Regions from separate parts of the Streptomyces umbrinus genome, predicted to be linked through region 1. Evidence: riboswitches for the same ligand, from Rfam matches in the RefSeq annotation. Region 1 holds a riboswitch; each other region holds the start of a gene.
What was found. Region 1 has a riboswitch for cyclic di-AMP ahead of QF035_RS09605 (M23 family metallopeptidase). Riboswitches for the same ligand answer to the same signal wherever they lie in the genome.
Positions count from the first base shown of each region.

Region 1 (3,842 bases):
GCCGAGTCCCGGCTCGTACGCTCCGAACTCACCTACGGTGAGAAGGTCATCGGCAGCCGGCGCGGGCACACCTCGCACCAGCACCTGCCCTGGGTCGCTCTGGACGCCGACGGCGCGGCCACCGAGGAGCGGGGCGAGGTCTACGGGTGCGCCCTCGCCTGGTCGGGCACCTGGCGGATCGCCGTGGCCCAACTCCCGGACGCGCGCGTGCAGATCACCGGCGGGGTCGGGTACGACGACTCGGGGCTGCTGCGGCTGGAGCCGGGGGAGAGCTTCGTCACACCCGTCTTCGCGGGGCTGTGGAGCGACGGCGGATTCGGCGGCGCGAGCCGTGCCTGGCACGCCTACCAGCGCGCCTATGTGATCCCGGAGGCGGACGAGCACCGGCCGGTGCTCTACAACTCCTGGGAGGCCACGGAGTTCGACATCTCCGAGGAGCAGCAGGGGGCGCTGGCGCGGCGGGCCGCCGCGATGGGGGTCGAGCTGTTCGTGGTCGACGACGGCTGGTTCGGGGCGCGCACCAGCGACCGGGCCGGGCTCGGCGACTGGACGCCCAACCCCGACCGCTTCCCGGCCGGTCTCAAGCCCCTCGCGGACGAGGTGCACGCGCTGGGGATGCAGTTCGGGATCTGGGTCGAGCCCGAGATGGTCAACCCGGACAGCGAGCTGTACCGCGCGCACCCCGACTGGGTGCAGTTCCAACCGGGACGAAAGAGGACGGAGCTGCGCAATCAGCTCGTACTGAACCTCGCCCGCGATGACGTCCAGGAGTATCTCTGGGAGCAGCTCGACACGCTGCTCTCCAGTGCGCCGATCGACTATGTGAAGTGGGACTTCAACCGCTGCTTCACCGACGCGGGGTGGTCCGGCGAGGCCTACCCGCAGCGGCTCTGGGTGGACCATGTGCACGCCCTGTACCGCCTCTTGGACCGGCTGCGGGCGGCCCACCCGGGCGTCGCCTTCGAGTCGTGCTCGGGCGGCGGCGGCCGTATCGACCTCGGGATCATGGCGCGTACGGATCAGGTGTGGACCTCGGACAACACCGACCCGCTCGACCGGCTCGCCATCCAGCACGGCTTCAGCCAGGTGCATCCCGCGCGGACCATGGCCGCCTGGGTCACCGACAGTCCGAACGTCCAGCTCAACGGTCGCGTCAGTTCGCTGCGCTTCCGCTTCGTGAGCGCGATGGCCGGAGTGCTCGGTGTCGGCGGCGACCTGACGCGGTGGAGCGACGAGGAGCTGGCCGAGGCGCGGACGTGGGTGGAGCTCTACAAGGAGATCCGGCCCGTCGTGCAGGGCGGGGACCTTCACCGGCTGCGGGCGCCGGAGGGCGGGCTGAGCGCCGTGCAGTACTCGCGTGACGGCGAGGTCGTGGTCCTCGCCTGGCTCCAGGCCCAGCACTACGGCGAGCCGGTCGCTCCTGTGCGGCTGCGCGGACTCGACCCGACAGCGGCGTACGAATGCCTTGAAACGGGCGAAGTCCACCGAGGTGCGGTGCTGTTGCATCACGGGTTGCGGACGGGGCTGCAGGGTGACCTTGATGCGGCAGTTTTCCGACTGCGTCGCATGTGACTGTTGTGTCCGTAATGGAGGCTAAGTTCCAACTCGCTCTGGAATAAAGGCTCCTGAAACGGCACTCAGTGAGCAGCGTCATATTCGTGACGGTCCGCTGTCGCCATGTTCACGTAATTCGGCTGCGTTTTCAGGGATTTAACAAACGGGGGAGATCCCGGATTTACGCAGCGTGACCGTCATTTCGGTCAGGGATCAAGAGAACGGGGCACACAGGAAACCCCAGAGGTTGTTCCTGCGTCTTCATGTCGCTTACGTTCGCCACCAATCCGGACGGACGCCCAATCCTGCCGCCGCCCGGAATCCGCTCACCCACCCGTACACGGCAGGAGCGGGGGACCCACAGGTAGAACGCCTGTTCCGGTCTCCGGAACGGCTAGGGGTTAAGTCGTGCGCAAACACGGCCGGGCATCTCCAGCTCGCACCCGACAGCTCACCTCGCAGGCGCCGGAGAGGAATTTGCCATGCCCGCGAAGGGTAAGCACCGCCGTCCCAAGTCCCAGCGTTTCACCCGCTCCATAGCCGTCGCCGGAACCGGCGGCGCGGCGCTCGCCCTTCCGCTGCTCGGCGCGACCGGAGCGCACGCCGCGACTCCGCAGTCCGCCGCCGATTCCGTGGCGAGCGTCTCGAATGTCGCGAACAAGGCCGCCGAATCGGCGCCTGCCGCCGCCGGCAAGAAGGCCGAGGCGAAGAAGGCCGCGGCCAAGACCTATTCCGTGCGTGCGGGCGACTCCCTGTCGAAGATCGCCGACACGCAGGACGTCAACGGTGGCTGGAAGAAGCTGTACGAGGACAACCGCAAGGCGATCGGCGGTGACCCGGCGCTGATCCACCCGGGCCTGAAGCTGTCGATCGGCAAGGCCGCCGCCGCTTCGAGCTCCGACTCCGGCGCCTCCAAGGCCACCCAGTCCTCCGCGAAGAAGGTCGCGGCCCCGAAGGCCGCCGCCGCTCCCAAGGCCGCGTCCGAAGCCGGTGCCGCCGGCTTCACGCTGCCGGTCGCGGGCGCGGGCGTCGGTACCCCGTACAAGATGTCGGGCAGTATGTGGTCCAGCGGATACCACACCGGCGTCGACTTCGTGGTCCCGACCGGCACGTCCCTCAAGTCCGTCGGCGCGGGCACGGTCGTCTCGGCCGGCTGGGGCGGCGCGTACGGCAACCAGGTCGTCATCCAGCTCGAAGACGGCCACTACGCCCAGTACGCCCACCTGTCCTCCCTCTCCGTCTCGGCCGGACAGGCCGTGACCGAGGGCCAGCAGGTCGGCCTCTCCGGCGCGACGGGCAACGTCACCGGCCCGCACCTGCACTTCGAGATCCGCACCACCCCGGACTACGGCTCGGACGTGGACCCGCTGGCGTACCTGCGTGGCAAGGGCGTCTCCGTCTGACCCGACGCCAGGCGCGCCCGGACGGCGTACCACTCCGCTCGTCTCCGAAGGCCGGACCCTGTGATCCCCGGGGTCCGGTCTTCGGTGTTTTGGTTCTGTGGCATGGCCGGGCGATGGGTCGACAGGGGTGCGGAAGCCGGACACAGTGATCTCCGCAAGCGCTTTCTATGCGTCTTCCATGCCTTGGAGGTCTTCATGACGACCACACGCAGAACGTTCGGAGCCCTGGCCACCGGTGTCGCACTCGCCGCGCTGGTCCCCACGCAGACGGCGAGCGCGGCGGCCCGGTACCGTCCGGGGCGACTCATCGCCCGCGACGACTTCCGGCACGGCCTCGGCCAGTGGGCGACAGAGCTGCAGGACGGCGGCAGCGTCACCGCGTCCCAGGGCGTTCTGGAGATGGACGTGCCGAGCGGCGCGACGGTCTGGTTCAAGCGAAGGCTGCGAGGGCCGTACGTCCTGGAATACACCGCCACACCGGTCTCGGCGGGCGGCGCCAACGACCGGGTCTCGGACCTCAACAACTTCTGGAACGCCACGGACGTCCGCTCACCGGAGGACCTCTTCGCCACGCACCGCGGCGGCGCGCTCGACGAGTACGACCACCTCACGACGTACTACGCCGGATACGGCGCCAACTCCAACACCACGACCAGGCTGCGCCGTTACGTCGGTGAGGCGGGCGTCCGGCCGCTCGTCTTCGACTACACGGAGCCGCTGCTCGCGGCGAACGAGCCCAACCGGGTCCGGATCGTCTCCAACGGCTCGACGGTCCAGTGGTGGAACAACGGGCGGCTCGTCTTCGACTTCGTGGACCAAGAGCCGTACACGAGCGGCCACTTCGCGTTCCGGACCGTGTGGAGTCACTTCAGGATCACGGACTTC
Region 1 covers NZ_JAUSZI010000002.1:2,018,272-2,022,113, reverse strand. The annotation lists gene QF035_RS09610 (alpha-galactosidase) at 1-1,572, shown strand, start outside; cyclic di-AMP (ydaO/yuaA leader) riboswitch at 1,868-2,034, shown strand; gene QF035_RS09605 (M23 family metallopeptidase) at 2,037-2,957, shown strand; gene QF035_RS09600 (DUF6250 domain-containing protein) at 3,153-3,842, shown strand, end outside.

Region 2 (3,842 bases), 7.9 Mb from region 1:
ACGACACGATGCAGTTCGTCAGCTGCGAGGTGGAGACCATCTGCCTGGGGCAGGCGGCGTCGGCCGCGGCGGCGCTGCTCGCGGCCGGCACACCGGGCAAGCGGTACGCGCTGCCGGGCGCCCGCGTACTGATCCACCAGCCGTCGCTCTCCGAGCCCGTCCAGGGACAGGCGTCCGACCTGGCCATTCAGGCCGACGAGTTGATGCGTACCCGTGAGCAGTTGGAGGAGATGCTCGCCCGTCATTCGGGCCAGAGCCGGGAGCGGATCGGTGCGGACATCGAGCGGGACAAGATCCTGGACGCGCAGGCGGCGCTGGAGTACGGACTGATCGACCGGATCGTCCCGAGCCGGAAGTCCACCCAGAGCGCACGCGGCGCGAGGTGAGCGGCCGATGCTCCCACCCGAGTTGCCGCCGCTGCCGGCCCTGACCCGCGCCGAGGCCGAACTGATCGACCGTTACCTTGAAGTGGTGGACCTGCTCGGCCGGATCAACCCGGCCCACTCCGGGGACACTTACCGGGGGCTGCGGGCCGCCCAGGCCCTGGTCGGCAAGGCTGCCGCGCTGCGTGACGCACTGGCCCTGATGCACCAACGCGGCGAGCACGAGGTGCACGCGCCGACCCTGGCGCGGGCGCTGCGCGTCCTCGACGGTGAGCGCCGAGCGGGCCGGATCGCGCTACCGCCGCGCTCCGACAGCTGACGTACCGCCACGGACCCGGCGTCACGCAGGCATCTGACGGGACGTCCGGGTCAGAGTTCAAACGGACCGAAAGGTGTACCACCGAACAGCGTAGCCAGAGCTGCTTTTACAGGCCCGTGGGAGTTGCGCAACATGTGTAGCCTCCGTACGGAATCAGACGTTCCGGTGCTGGTACGAGGGTCGTCGACCCCCTCGACGCCCTCCCTTGGGAATGGCTGTCCACCCGAACGGGTGAGTGGTGAGTAAGCCCACAAATCGCCGATTCCGCTCGGCTTTTGGGACATCCGTGCGTCAAGATCCCTTCCGACGACAAGCCCCCGCCACAAGCGGCGGGGCGATCCGGGCGGACGCCGAGTCCTGCCGCCGCCCGGATGACCGGTCGACAGAAGTGGATCGGCAGGAGTGGAGGACCCAGGCACGACGGGTCGCCGGAACGGTCACGCCATGACCGGGCCGAGCAGCCCTTGGGGTGAAGCCGCGTCAGCGGCCGGGCAACTTCGCCAGCCCGAATCCGACAGGTCATCCTTCACAGGCGGCTGACGAAGGGTTGCGCATGACTGCGCTCAATCGTGTCCCGTCGCTGTTCAGCAGGGCCGGTACCGCATCGGCTCTCACCATCGCCGCTGTCGGCGGCGGCATCGTGGCCCCCGGATTCACGTCCGGCGCGGAAGCGGCCACACCCGCGACGAAGGCACTCCAGGTAGCGGCCTCCAAGAAGGGCTCCCCGTACAAGTACGGGGCCGTGGGGCCCAAGCGCTTCGACTGCTCCGGTCTCACGCTCTACTCGTTCAAGAAGGCGGGCAAGTCCCTGCCGCGTACGGCTGCCGCGCAGTACAACAAGACGAACCATGTCTCCGCTTCGAATCGCAAGCAGGGGGACCTGGTCTTCTTCCACTCGGGCCGGAACGTCTACCACGTCGGCATCTACGCCGGGAAGGGACGGATCTGGCACTCCCCGAAGACCGGGGAAGTGGTGAAGCTCCAGAAGATCTGGACGAAGAGCGTCTGGTACGGCCGGGTCAGGTGACCCGCCCGGAAGGTGGCTGCGGTGATCGCCGCGGCCACCTTCCGGGGCCCGGTGCGTGATATTCGCGGCAGAGTGGTTACTCCTTCACTTATGGGCGACCTTCATCACCACGAGGAGCGCAACGAGACGCGGCTCGAGCGCGCCGACCGCAACTTCAACGAACTGCTCCAGGAACTGCGGGTCACGCAGACCGGGGTGCAGATCCTCTTCGCCTTCCTGCTCACCCTCGCGTTCACCCCGCGCTTCCCCTCCCTGGACACCTTCCAGCGCACCACGTACGTCGTCACGCTGCTGCTCTCCGTACTGGCCGCCGCCCTCTTCACGGCCCCGGCCGCGCTCCATCGCCGGCTCTTCCAGCAGGGCGCCAAGCCCCAGGTCGTGAACGCCTCATCGCATCTGGCCCAGATCGGGCTCGGCGTGCTCGCGCTCGCCCTCTCCGGTTCGGTCCTGCTCGTCGTGGACGTGGCGACGGGCCGGGCGGGCGGCATCGCGGCGGGTGCGAGCACCCTGGTCGTCTGTGCGGGGCTGTGGGCGCTCATCCCCCATCTGATGCAGGGCTCCGCCGACAAGGACTAGCGAGCCCTTCACGCCACCAGCGGGGCACGGCGCTCAGTCCGCTCTCACGGGCTGCACCGGCGCCGTCCACGGCAGCATGATCGAGACCGTCTTGCCACCCTCTCTGGTGGGCCGGACCGTCAGCTTGCCGCCGCACTCGACCGTCAGCCAGCGGACGATCACCATGCCGCGGCCGTTGTCCTGCTGGACGGCCGCGGGCAACCGTTTCGGGAAGCGCGGGTGACTGTCGGTCACGCCGATGCGCAGTTGTTCGTCGCGGTCGAGTTCGATGTCCACCGTGAAGGTGGGCGACTGCCCGAACGTGTGCTGTACGGCGTTGGTGGCGAGCTCCGAGACGATGAGCCGGACCGTGTCGGCCGCCTCCGTGTCGGATGGAAGTCCCCATTCGGCCAGCACGTTCATGACGTATGTGCGGGCGGCGTAGACCGAGGCGGGATCGCTCGGCAGAGTGACGGATGCTTCCTGGTGGTCTGCCATGGCGAGGTCGTCCCTTTCCCACGGGACCGGAGTCCGACACGAAGCGGATGACTTCGAGTACGGTCCCGGACTGGTGCTTGCGCCAGAGTGCCACTACCTCGGCGTTCACGGTGGCGATCCACCGAGATATGCATATATCTGTCGCTCGAAGCGGTGAACTCTGCGACGGCCGACCGTATTTGGGCGGGGGGCCGGTTTGTCCTCTACGGTCGGCGTGACGCCGGACGATATAGCGCCGTCGCGACGGTCGGAAGGAGACGGCCATGCAGTACGGTCCCGCTGTGCGCCGCCGGAAACTCGGCGCCGAACTGCGTGCCCTGCGTGCCCGTGCGGGCCTCAAGAGCGGCGAGGCGGCCCGGCTCGTCGGCTGGCACCAGTCGAAGGTGAGCCGGATCGAGACCGGCCGCAGCGGGGTGAAGCCGGCGGACGTGGAGCTGCTCCTCGACGCCTACGACGTCCGGGACGCGGAACTGCGCGAGTTGCTCGTGGTGCTGGCGGGCTCCGACGACAACGGCCGGCACCACTGGTGGCACGCCTACCGGGGTCTTCTGCCGTCCACCTACAGCGACTTCATCAGCCTGGAGTCGCAGGCCAGCGTGATGCGCACGCTGGAGAACTCGGTCGTGCCGGGGCTTCTCCAGACGCCGGAGTACGCCCGTGAGGTGACCCTGGCGGCCGTGGACGGTGCGCCGGACGACAAGGTCGACGCGCTGGTGGAGGTGCGCCTCGCCCGTCAGGACGTACTGCGTTCGAATCCACCGCTCCGACTGAGTGCGGTTCTCGACGAGGCGGCCCTACGACGGACGGTCGGCGGACCGGAGGTCATGGCACGGCAGTTGGAGCACCTCGGAGAGGCCGCGCAACTCCCTCACGTGCGGATTCAGGTGCTGCCGTTCGGAGTTGGAGCTCATGTCGGCGTGACAGGGCCCTTTGTTATTTTTTCGTTTCCGAACACATCTGATCTGGATGTGGTTGTTCTAGACCACTTGACGAGTAGCCTCTATCTCGAACGGAAAGAAGACCTCCAGGCCTACAGCGAGGCCTTCGACTCCCTTCAGGT
Region 2 covers NZ_JAUSZI010000002.1:9,924,756-9,928,597, reverse strand. The annotation lists gene QF035_RS43880 (ATP-dependent Clp protease proteolytic subunit) at 1-386, shown strand, start outside; gene QF035_RS43875 (hypothetical protein) at 394-702, shown strand; cyclic di-AMP (ydaO/yuaA leader) riboswitch at 1,119-1,252, shown strand; gene QF035_RS43870 (C40 family peptidase) at 1,256-1,729, shown strand; gene QF035_RS43865 (DUF6328 family protein) at 1,820-2,305, shown strand; gene QF035_RS43860 (ATP-binding protein) at 2,339-2,782, opposite strand; gene QF035_RS43855 (helix-turn-helix domain-containing protein) at 3,046-3,842, shown strand, end outside.
Region 2: linked by a shared signal. The riboswitch ahead of QF035_RS43870 (C40 family peptidase) and the one ahead of QF035_RS09605 (M23 family metallopeptidase) in region 1 are both predicted to bind cyclic di-AMP.

Region 3 (3,842 bases), 3.0 Mb from region 1:
CCACCTGGGACGCGGTCGCGGAGTGCGAGAGCGGCGGCTCGTGGAGCGCGAACTCCGGCAACGGGTACTACGGCGGCCTCCAGATGACCCAGGAGACCTGGGAGGACAACGGCGGCCTCGACTACGCGCCGAGCGCCGACCAGGCCAGCCGTTCGCAGCAGATATCCGTCGCCGAGAAGATCCTCGCGAAGCAGGGCACGAGCGCCTGGGCGACCTGCGGTCTCGTCGCGGGTCTGACGCAGAACTCCGGCTCGGCCGACGTCGACACGGGGGTCGCGGACGACTCCCCGACTCCGTTGTCCGGCTTGGGCATGGGGGACGACAGCAGCGGGACGAAGTCCGACACGTCTGGTTCATCCAGTTCGTCCGACTTGTCCAGCGGTAGCGGCGACAGCGCCGACTCACAGGATTCCGACAGCTCCTCCACGGATGCCGCCGCAAAGAGTGACGACCCGGACAAGTCGTCCCAGAACGGGGAGGCTTCGGCCGAGGGTTCCGGAACGGAAGACACCGGCTCCGGTCGTCACCGGGGTGGCAGTGCCGACGAAGGTGCCACCGACTCCCGCGCGGACGACTCCGCCGGCCGGCACGCCTCGCGCGGCGACAGCGAGTCGCGCGTCGCCGCCGAGGGTTCGTACGCCGTGCGTTCCGGAGACAGTCTCTGGGGGATCGCCGACTCCCTTGGTGTCGAGGGCGGATGGCGGGCGCTCTACGCCGAGAACAAGGAAGCCATCGGTGACGACCCGGACTTCATCATCCCCGGTCAGAGCCTCGATGTGGACGGCCTGCGGATGGCGGACAAGTAGCGGTCCGCGCGAGGTGCCATGTGGTCATCAAGGCGTCGAATCGGGCGAAAAACAGCGGTAGTTCGCGCTGAATGTCCGATTTGGTGAAAGTGAGACATGGATCTCAAGAGCCTGATCGTCTTTGAAATTCGGCGGATCGCGTGTCTACGGTCGTGACCGCTCGCCACTGGTGAGCCCCGACGGTCGCAACGCCGAATCCTGCCAGCGGCCGTACGGGAACAGTCGTCGCGTCAAGCGCCGTAGGCAGGAGCGGGGGACCCAAGGTAAGTGCCGGACCCGGTCGTTGAGGCCAGGTACGGCTTGGGGTTAAGCCGCGTGACAGCAGTGTCGCGCGGCCGGGCAACTCACTCGGCCCGAACCCGACAGCTCACCTCGCAGGCGTCGGTGAGGGGATCACTTCATGCTGCTTTCCGGCAAGGGCAAGCACCGCCGCCCGTCCAAGGCCACCCGTATCGCCACGCTCGCCGGTGTCACCACCGCGGCCGTCGCCGTCCCGCTGATGGGCGCCACGGGGGCCTCCGCCGCCACCGCCTCCGAGTGGGACGCCGTCGCCCAGTGCGAGTCCGGCGGCAACTGGTCGATCAACACCGGCAACGGCTACTACGGCGGCCTGCAGTTCTCGGCCTCCACCTGGGCCGCGTACGGCGGCACGGCGTACGCCTCCACGGCCAACCAGGCCTCCAAGTCCCAGCAGATAGCCGTCGCCGAGAAGGTCCTCGCGGGCCAGGGCAAGGGTGCCTGGCCGAGCTGTGGCGTGGGCCTGTCCGGCGCCTCGACCGGTGGCGCCCCGGCTCCCTCGAACTCGGGCAACTCCGGCCAGAGCACCTCGCAGTCTCAGCAGCAGCAGAGCACCAAGTCCTCCGAGGAGCGCGCCTCGCGTTCCCAGGAGCGCTCGACCGCGAAGAAGACCGTCGAGACCCCGACCGGCAAGAAGGTCAAGAAGGGCGACGGCGAGTACAAGGTCGTCAAGGGTGACACCCTCAGCGAGATCGCCGAGAAGAAGAACGTCAAGGGCGGCTGGCAGAAGCTGTACAAGCTGAACGACGACATCGTCGACGACGCCGACTTCATCTTCCCGGGCCAGCAGCTGCACCTCAGCTGACACCCGTCGGCCGCGACCCCCACTTCGATTGTCCGGACGGCACGTCACGTCCCGGCCGAGGCCCTGGCCGCTCAGCCTCGGCGGGATCTCCGGATCAGCCGGATCTCCGGCCCACAATCGAATCGCGGCTGAACCACAGCGCCCTCACATCCGTGTCCCCCATAGTGGAGGCCTCGTGAGGGCCACCCCCGTCCCCCACGGGCTCCCCGCTCCGGTGCGTGTTCCCCCGTACGCACCGGGGCGGGGCTTTTTCGTTCCCACGCTCCCCTTGTTCTTCCCTCTCTGCTTCCCTCGCGCTTCCCTCTCGCTTTGTTCCGTTCGGAAACAATTTACTCTCGGTTCTGTCCAGGAGGCGGTCGAGGGCTGGCCGAACCCCGGCAGCCGGTTAGGCTCATGCCGCGGGGCCACCACAGGTCCGCACCCAACCGGGCCTTCGGCCCGGAACAGCTTGCGTCACATCCCAGAAGGAGATGCTCGTGCCGTCCATCGACGTCGTCGTAGCCCGGGAAATCCTGGACTCCCGAGGCAACCCCACGGTCGAGGTCGAGGTCGGCCTCGACGACGGCAGCACGGGTCGTGCCGCCGTTCCGTCCGGCGCCTCCACAGGTGCCTTCGAGGCTGTTGAGCTCCGTGACGGAGACCCCAACCGCTACCTCGGCAAGGGTGTCGAGAAGGCCGTCCTCGCCGTCATCGAGCAGCTCGGCCCGGAGCTCGTCGGCTACGACGCCACCGAGCAGCGCCTCATCGACCAGGCCATGATCGACCTGGACGCCACCGACAACAAGGGCTCGCTCGGCGCCAACGCCATCCTCGGCGTCTCGCTCGCCGTCGCCCACGCCGCGTCCGAGGCGTCCGACCTCCCCCTCTTCCGCTACCTGGGCGGACCGAACGCGCACCTGCTGCCGGTCCCGATGATGAACATCCTCAACGGTGGGTCGCACGCCGACTCCAACGTCGACATCCAGGAGTTCATGATCGCCCCGATCGGCGCGGAGTCCTTCTCCGAGGCCGTGCGCTGGGGCGCCGAGGTCTACCACACCCTCAAGAAGGTCCTGAAGAGCCGCGGTCTGTCCACCGGCCTCGGCGACGAGGGCGGCTTCGCCCCGAACCTCGGCTCCAACCGCGAGGCCCTGGACCTGATCCTCGACGCGATCAAGGAGGCCGGTTACATCCCCGGCCAGCAGGTCGCTCTCGCGCTCGACGTCGCCGCCTCCGAGTTCTACAAGGACGGCAAGTACCTCTTCGAGGGCAAGGAGCGCTCCGCCGCCGAGATGACGGAGTACTACGAGGAGCTCGTCGCGGCCTACCCGCTCGTCTCCATCGAGGACCCGCTGTACGAGGACGACTGGGCCGGCTGGAACGTCATCACCGAGAAGCTGGGCGACAAGGTCCAGATCGTCGGCGACGACCTCTTCGTCACCAACCCGGAGCGCCTCGCCCGCGGTATCGAGGAGGGCTCCGCCAACGCCCTGCTCGTCAAGGTCAACCAGATCGGCTCGCTGACCGAGACCCTGGACGCCGTCGAGATGGCCCAGCGCAACGGCTTCAAGTGCATGATGTCCCACCGCTCCGGCGAGACCGAGGACGTCACGATCGCCGACCTCGCCGTCGCGGTGAACTGCGGCCAGATCAAGACCGGCGCCCCGGCCCGCTCGGACCGCGTCGCCAAGTACAACCAGCTGCTGCGCATCGAGGAGATCCTCGACGACGCGGCGGTGTACGCGGGCCGTTCGGCCTTCCCGCGCTTCAAGGGCTGAGCGCAGCCCTTCGGCCGGGGTGACAGCCCCGTCGTACGTACGTCCCCGTACTCGGTCCCGTACCGTGTGCGGGGACGTACGCACGTGACGGGCCCGACGGGCTCGGTGTACTCGACGGGTTTGTACCGGGGAGGCGGGACAGATGGCCGTGAAGGACCGCGACCGGTTCTCCACCTC
Region 3 covers NZ_JAUSZI010000002.1:5,005,246-5,009,087, reverse strand. The annotation lists gene QF035_RS21785 (transglycosylase family protein) at 1-806, shown strand, start outside; cyclic di-AMP (ydaO/yuaA leader) riboswitch at 1,032-1,202, shown strand; gene QF035_RS21780 (LysM peptidoglycan-binding domain-containing protein) at 1,207-1,908, shown strand; gene eno (phosphopyruvate hydratase) at 2,385-3,665, shown strand; gene QF035_RS21770 (FtsB family cell division protein) at 3,808-3,842, shown strand, end outside.
Region 3: linked by a shared signal. The riboswitch ahead of QF035_RS21780 (LysM peptidoglycan-binding domain-containing protein) and the one ahead of QF035_RS09605 (M23 family metallopeptidase) in region 1 are both predicted to bind cyclic di-AMP.

Region 4 (3,842 bases), 3.8 Mb from region 1:
CCCGCCAGCGCGAACTGGGCACGATCCGCGACGAACTCCCCGCGTACGCGATGGCGGGCTGGCTCACGGCCCCGGAACCGTTCGTCCTCGGCTCGATGAAGGCACGGCGGCTGGCCCGCGATTACGCCACGCACCACGGCGGTCGCGCGGCGGGCAGGGCGGTCGCGGAGTACGAGGCGTACGCGACGTCGCTGGCGTTCCTGCGCCACCGGGGCCGCAAGGGCCGCGCGGGAGCCGACTTCGTCGTACGGGAGCGGGAGCTGCTCCACAAACTGTGGACGCGCCGGGAACCGGCCCGCCCGGCTCTCCTGTACGCGGCCCGGGCGACGGCTCCGGCACCGGTGGCACCGCAGTGGCAGGGTTACCCAACGCCGTACACGTACAACCCGTACCGCTAACAGGCGCAGCCCGACCCACAACGCGACCCCAAAAACACAACCGCACCCCCACCCCAGCCCAAACCCAAGACGAAACCCCACCCCCACCCAAGCCCAAGCCCAAGCCCCATCCCGCCCCTCAACCTCGGCCCCATCCCGCCCCTCAACCTCAGCCAGAAGCCGAGGTCAGCCTCCCCAACTCCCCCTCCGTGAGGACAAGCCCGGCCACCCCCAGCAACGCCGGAAGCTGCTCCACAGTGCGAGCGCTGGCGATGGGCGCGACGACGGTCGGCCGGGACGCCAGCCAGGCCAGAGCCACGGTGGCGACCTCGACCCCACGGTCCCGCGCGACCTCGTCGAGCGCGGCCAGCACCCGCGGCCCGCGCTCGGACTCCAGATGCGCCCCCGCGGACCCGGCCCGCGCGCTGTCGACGACGGCACCCGCCCGGTACTTGCCGGTGAGGAAGCCCGAGGCGAGCGAGGAGTAGGGGACGACGGCCAGACCGGCCCGGGAGGCGACGTCCCGGAGCGGGCCCTCGTACGAGTCGCGGGAGACGAGGTTGTACCGCGGCTGGAGCGCGACGTACCGCGCGAGGCCCTCGCGGTCGGAGAGGTCGAGGGACTCCTGGAGCCGCTCGGGAGAGAGGTTGGACGCGGCGACGGCGCGCACCTTGCCGGCGCGGACGAGCTCGTCCAGGGCCGTGATGATCTCCTCGACCGGCACGGACGGGTCGTCGAAGTGGGTGTAGTACAGGTCGATGTAGTCCGTTTTGAGCCGCCGCAGGGAGGCGTCGGCCGCGGCCTTGATGTTCACCCCGGACAGACCTTTGTACTTGGGGTGCGCACCGACCTTGGTGGCGACGACGACGTCGGCGCGGTTGCCGCGCGCGGCGAGCCAGTCGCCCAGGACGGTCTCCGACTCTCCGCCCTCGTTGCCCGGCGCCCAGGCCGAGTAGGTGTCGGCGGTGTCGACGAAGTTCCCGCCCGCGGCGGTGTAGGCGTCGAGCACGGCGAAGGACTGCGCCCGGTCGGCGGTCCAGCCGAAGACGTTGCCGCCGAGGGAGAGCGGAAAGACTTCGAGGTCGGACGAACCCAGCTTGCGGAGAGAGGTCATGGATGGGTCAACGGCCGTACCGGACGGCCGTATTCCGCACCCAGGAGCCTCTCGGGCCCGCCTTACGGGTCAGGCCCGTCCTACGGGGTGAGCCCCTTGCCCCGCAGCCACGCCATCGGGTCGATGCCGTCGCCACCGCTGGTGTGGACCTCCAGGTGGAGGTGCGCCCCGGTGACGTTGCCGGTCGCGCCCACGCGGCCGATGATGTCGCCGGTGTTCACCTTCTGCCCGACGCTGACGCCGATCGACGACTGGTGCGCGTACCAGATCTCCGTACCGTCATCGAGTTCGAGGACCGTGCGGTAGCCGTACGACCCGTTCCAGCCGGCTTCCTTGATCGTGCCGCTGTGAACGGCCTTGATCGGGGTACCCGTGGGAGCGGCGAAGTCCAGACCCGTGTGCTGACCGGACGACCACAGCGCACCGGACTGCCCGAAGGTCGAGGTGATCGTGTACGAGGAGGTGGGGAGCGTGAACTGCTTGGCGAGCTCGGCGAGGCGCGCGGCCTCGGCCTTCTCCTTGGCCTCCTGGTCCGCCTTCTTCTTGGCGGCGGCGACCTTGGCCTCGGCGGCGTCCCGCTCCTTGGCGGCCAGCGTGGCGGCCTTCTTCGCGGCGGCGGCCTCGGCGGCCTCCTGGGCCTCGCGGTCCACCTGGTCCTGCTGCTGCTCGGCCTGGAGCATGATGCGGGCGCGCAGGGCCTCGCCCGCGTCCGAGTTGCCCTGCTCGGCGTCGGCGGTGGTGAGGCCGACGGCGGTGATCGGGGTGCTGGAGCCCTCGGGGGCGTCGTCGTCCGAGAACGGCGAGCCGACGTTCGGCAGGTCGGGGATCGAGATCGACACCGGGGGCTTGCCGGTCTGCGCGCTGGCCATGCCACCCGCACCGACGGCGGCTATGACGCCGACGCCCAGAACGGTCGAGCTACGGGCGAGTCCGCCGCCGCGCTGCTTGGCGACGCGGTGCCGGCCGCGGACGGGAAGGACGGTCTCCGCGCTGGGATTCCAGACCTCCCACGTCTCCTCGTCCTTACGAGCGCCGTAGGCGAATGTGTCGGGCTTCTTCTCGCCCGAGGACTCACCCGTCAACTCATCCGGAACGAACGAGGGTGTGAGGGCAGACCGGTTGGACGCCACGTAGGCGCACTCCTTTCCTTCCTTCTCGCCTACCGGGTTAGCTGACGGGTTCGGAGCAGGAAGGTCTCCTACGCGCGTCAACCGCGGTGCGCTACACCGCGAAGACGAGCGATTCACCCCAAGTGGTGGTTCCCCGGTTCCCTTGCGGGATTCGGCGCGTGCGCACGGAGCCGACTCTTGTGACGGCTGGGACGACCGCGCTGCGTTATCGAACGTTAATAGACCCGGGCACCGGATTCCAAGCTGTTCCTGATGATCGTTACGGCTCTTGGCCTGGACTAACAGGTCACGAGCGGGGTAAATCGGGCGAGTTGATCGACATTCAGGAACGGGAGCCCTGTTGATGATGCGTCAGATGCTGTGCGGAGGGATGCTGTTCGACTACGAACGGTGATAAAGGCCGCCGAAAGAGCGACGCATCTCACGGCCGCCGCACTCATGACCGTCACGCAATCACCACGACCGCACCCTCACGGCCGCCGCACCGCGAGCAGTGCCATGTCGTCGGTCGCCCCGCCCCCGGTGTGCCGCAGGACGTCGTCCAGTACCGCGGCGAGCAACGCGTCGGGCCCGGGGAAGACCCGCCCGGACAGCCGCCGCGCCGGGTCGTAGAAGACGTCTCGCCGGTCCCGCGCCTCGGACAGCCCGTCCGTGTGGAAGAGCAGCATGGCCCCGCCCGGGAACGCCTCCTCCTGCGCGCGGTCGGGCCAGGCCCCCAACTCCCCGGTCCCGAGCGGCAGGGCCGGCTCAGGCGCGGCGAGCGTACGTACCTCTCCGTCGCCGTGCAGCAGGAGTGGCCCGGGGTGGCCGCGGTTCACGAGGCGTACGACCGGGGTGCCGTGCGGGATCTCGGCGAGCACGGCGGTGGTGAAGTCCTCGAGGACCGCGATGATGTCCCGCCGGACGCCTTCGCGCGCGAGTGCCCGCTCCAGCCGCTGGGCGACCGCCTCCAGGCTCGCCTCCTGCTCGGCGGCCTCCCGGAAGGCACCGATGAGTACGGCGACGACGGCGACCGCTCCCATGCCCTTGCCCCGTACGTCGCCCACGAGGAGCCGTACACCGTGCGGGGTGTCCTGCACGGCGTACAGATCGCCCCCGATGAACGCACCCTCCTGCGCGGCCTCGTACCGTGCCGCGATCTCGAGACCACCGATCCGCGCGGCCGGTTCGGGCAGTACGGCCCGCTGGGCGGCCTCCGCGATCTCGCGGGCGGTGGCGAGG
Region 4 covers NZ_JAUSZI010000002.1:5,769,505-5,773,346, forward strand. The annotation lists gene QF035_RS25170 (PrsW family intramembrane metalloprotease) at 1-398, shown strand, start outside; gene QF035_RS25175 (aldo/keto reductase) at 547-1,491, opposite strand; gene QF035_RS25180 (M23 family metallopeptidase) at 1,572-2,621, opposite strand; cyclic di-AMP (ydaO/yuaA leader) riboswitch at 2,633-2,788, opposite strand; gene QF035_RS25185 (PP2C family protein-serine/threonine phosphatase) at 3,092-3,842, opposite strand, start outside.
Region 4: linked by a shared signal. The riboswitch ahead of QF035_RS25180 (M23 family metallopeptidase) and the one ahead of QF035_RS09605 (M23 family metallopeptidase) in region 1 are both predicted to bind cyclic di-AMP.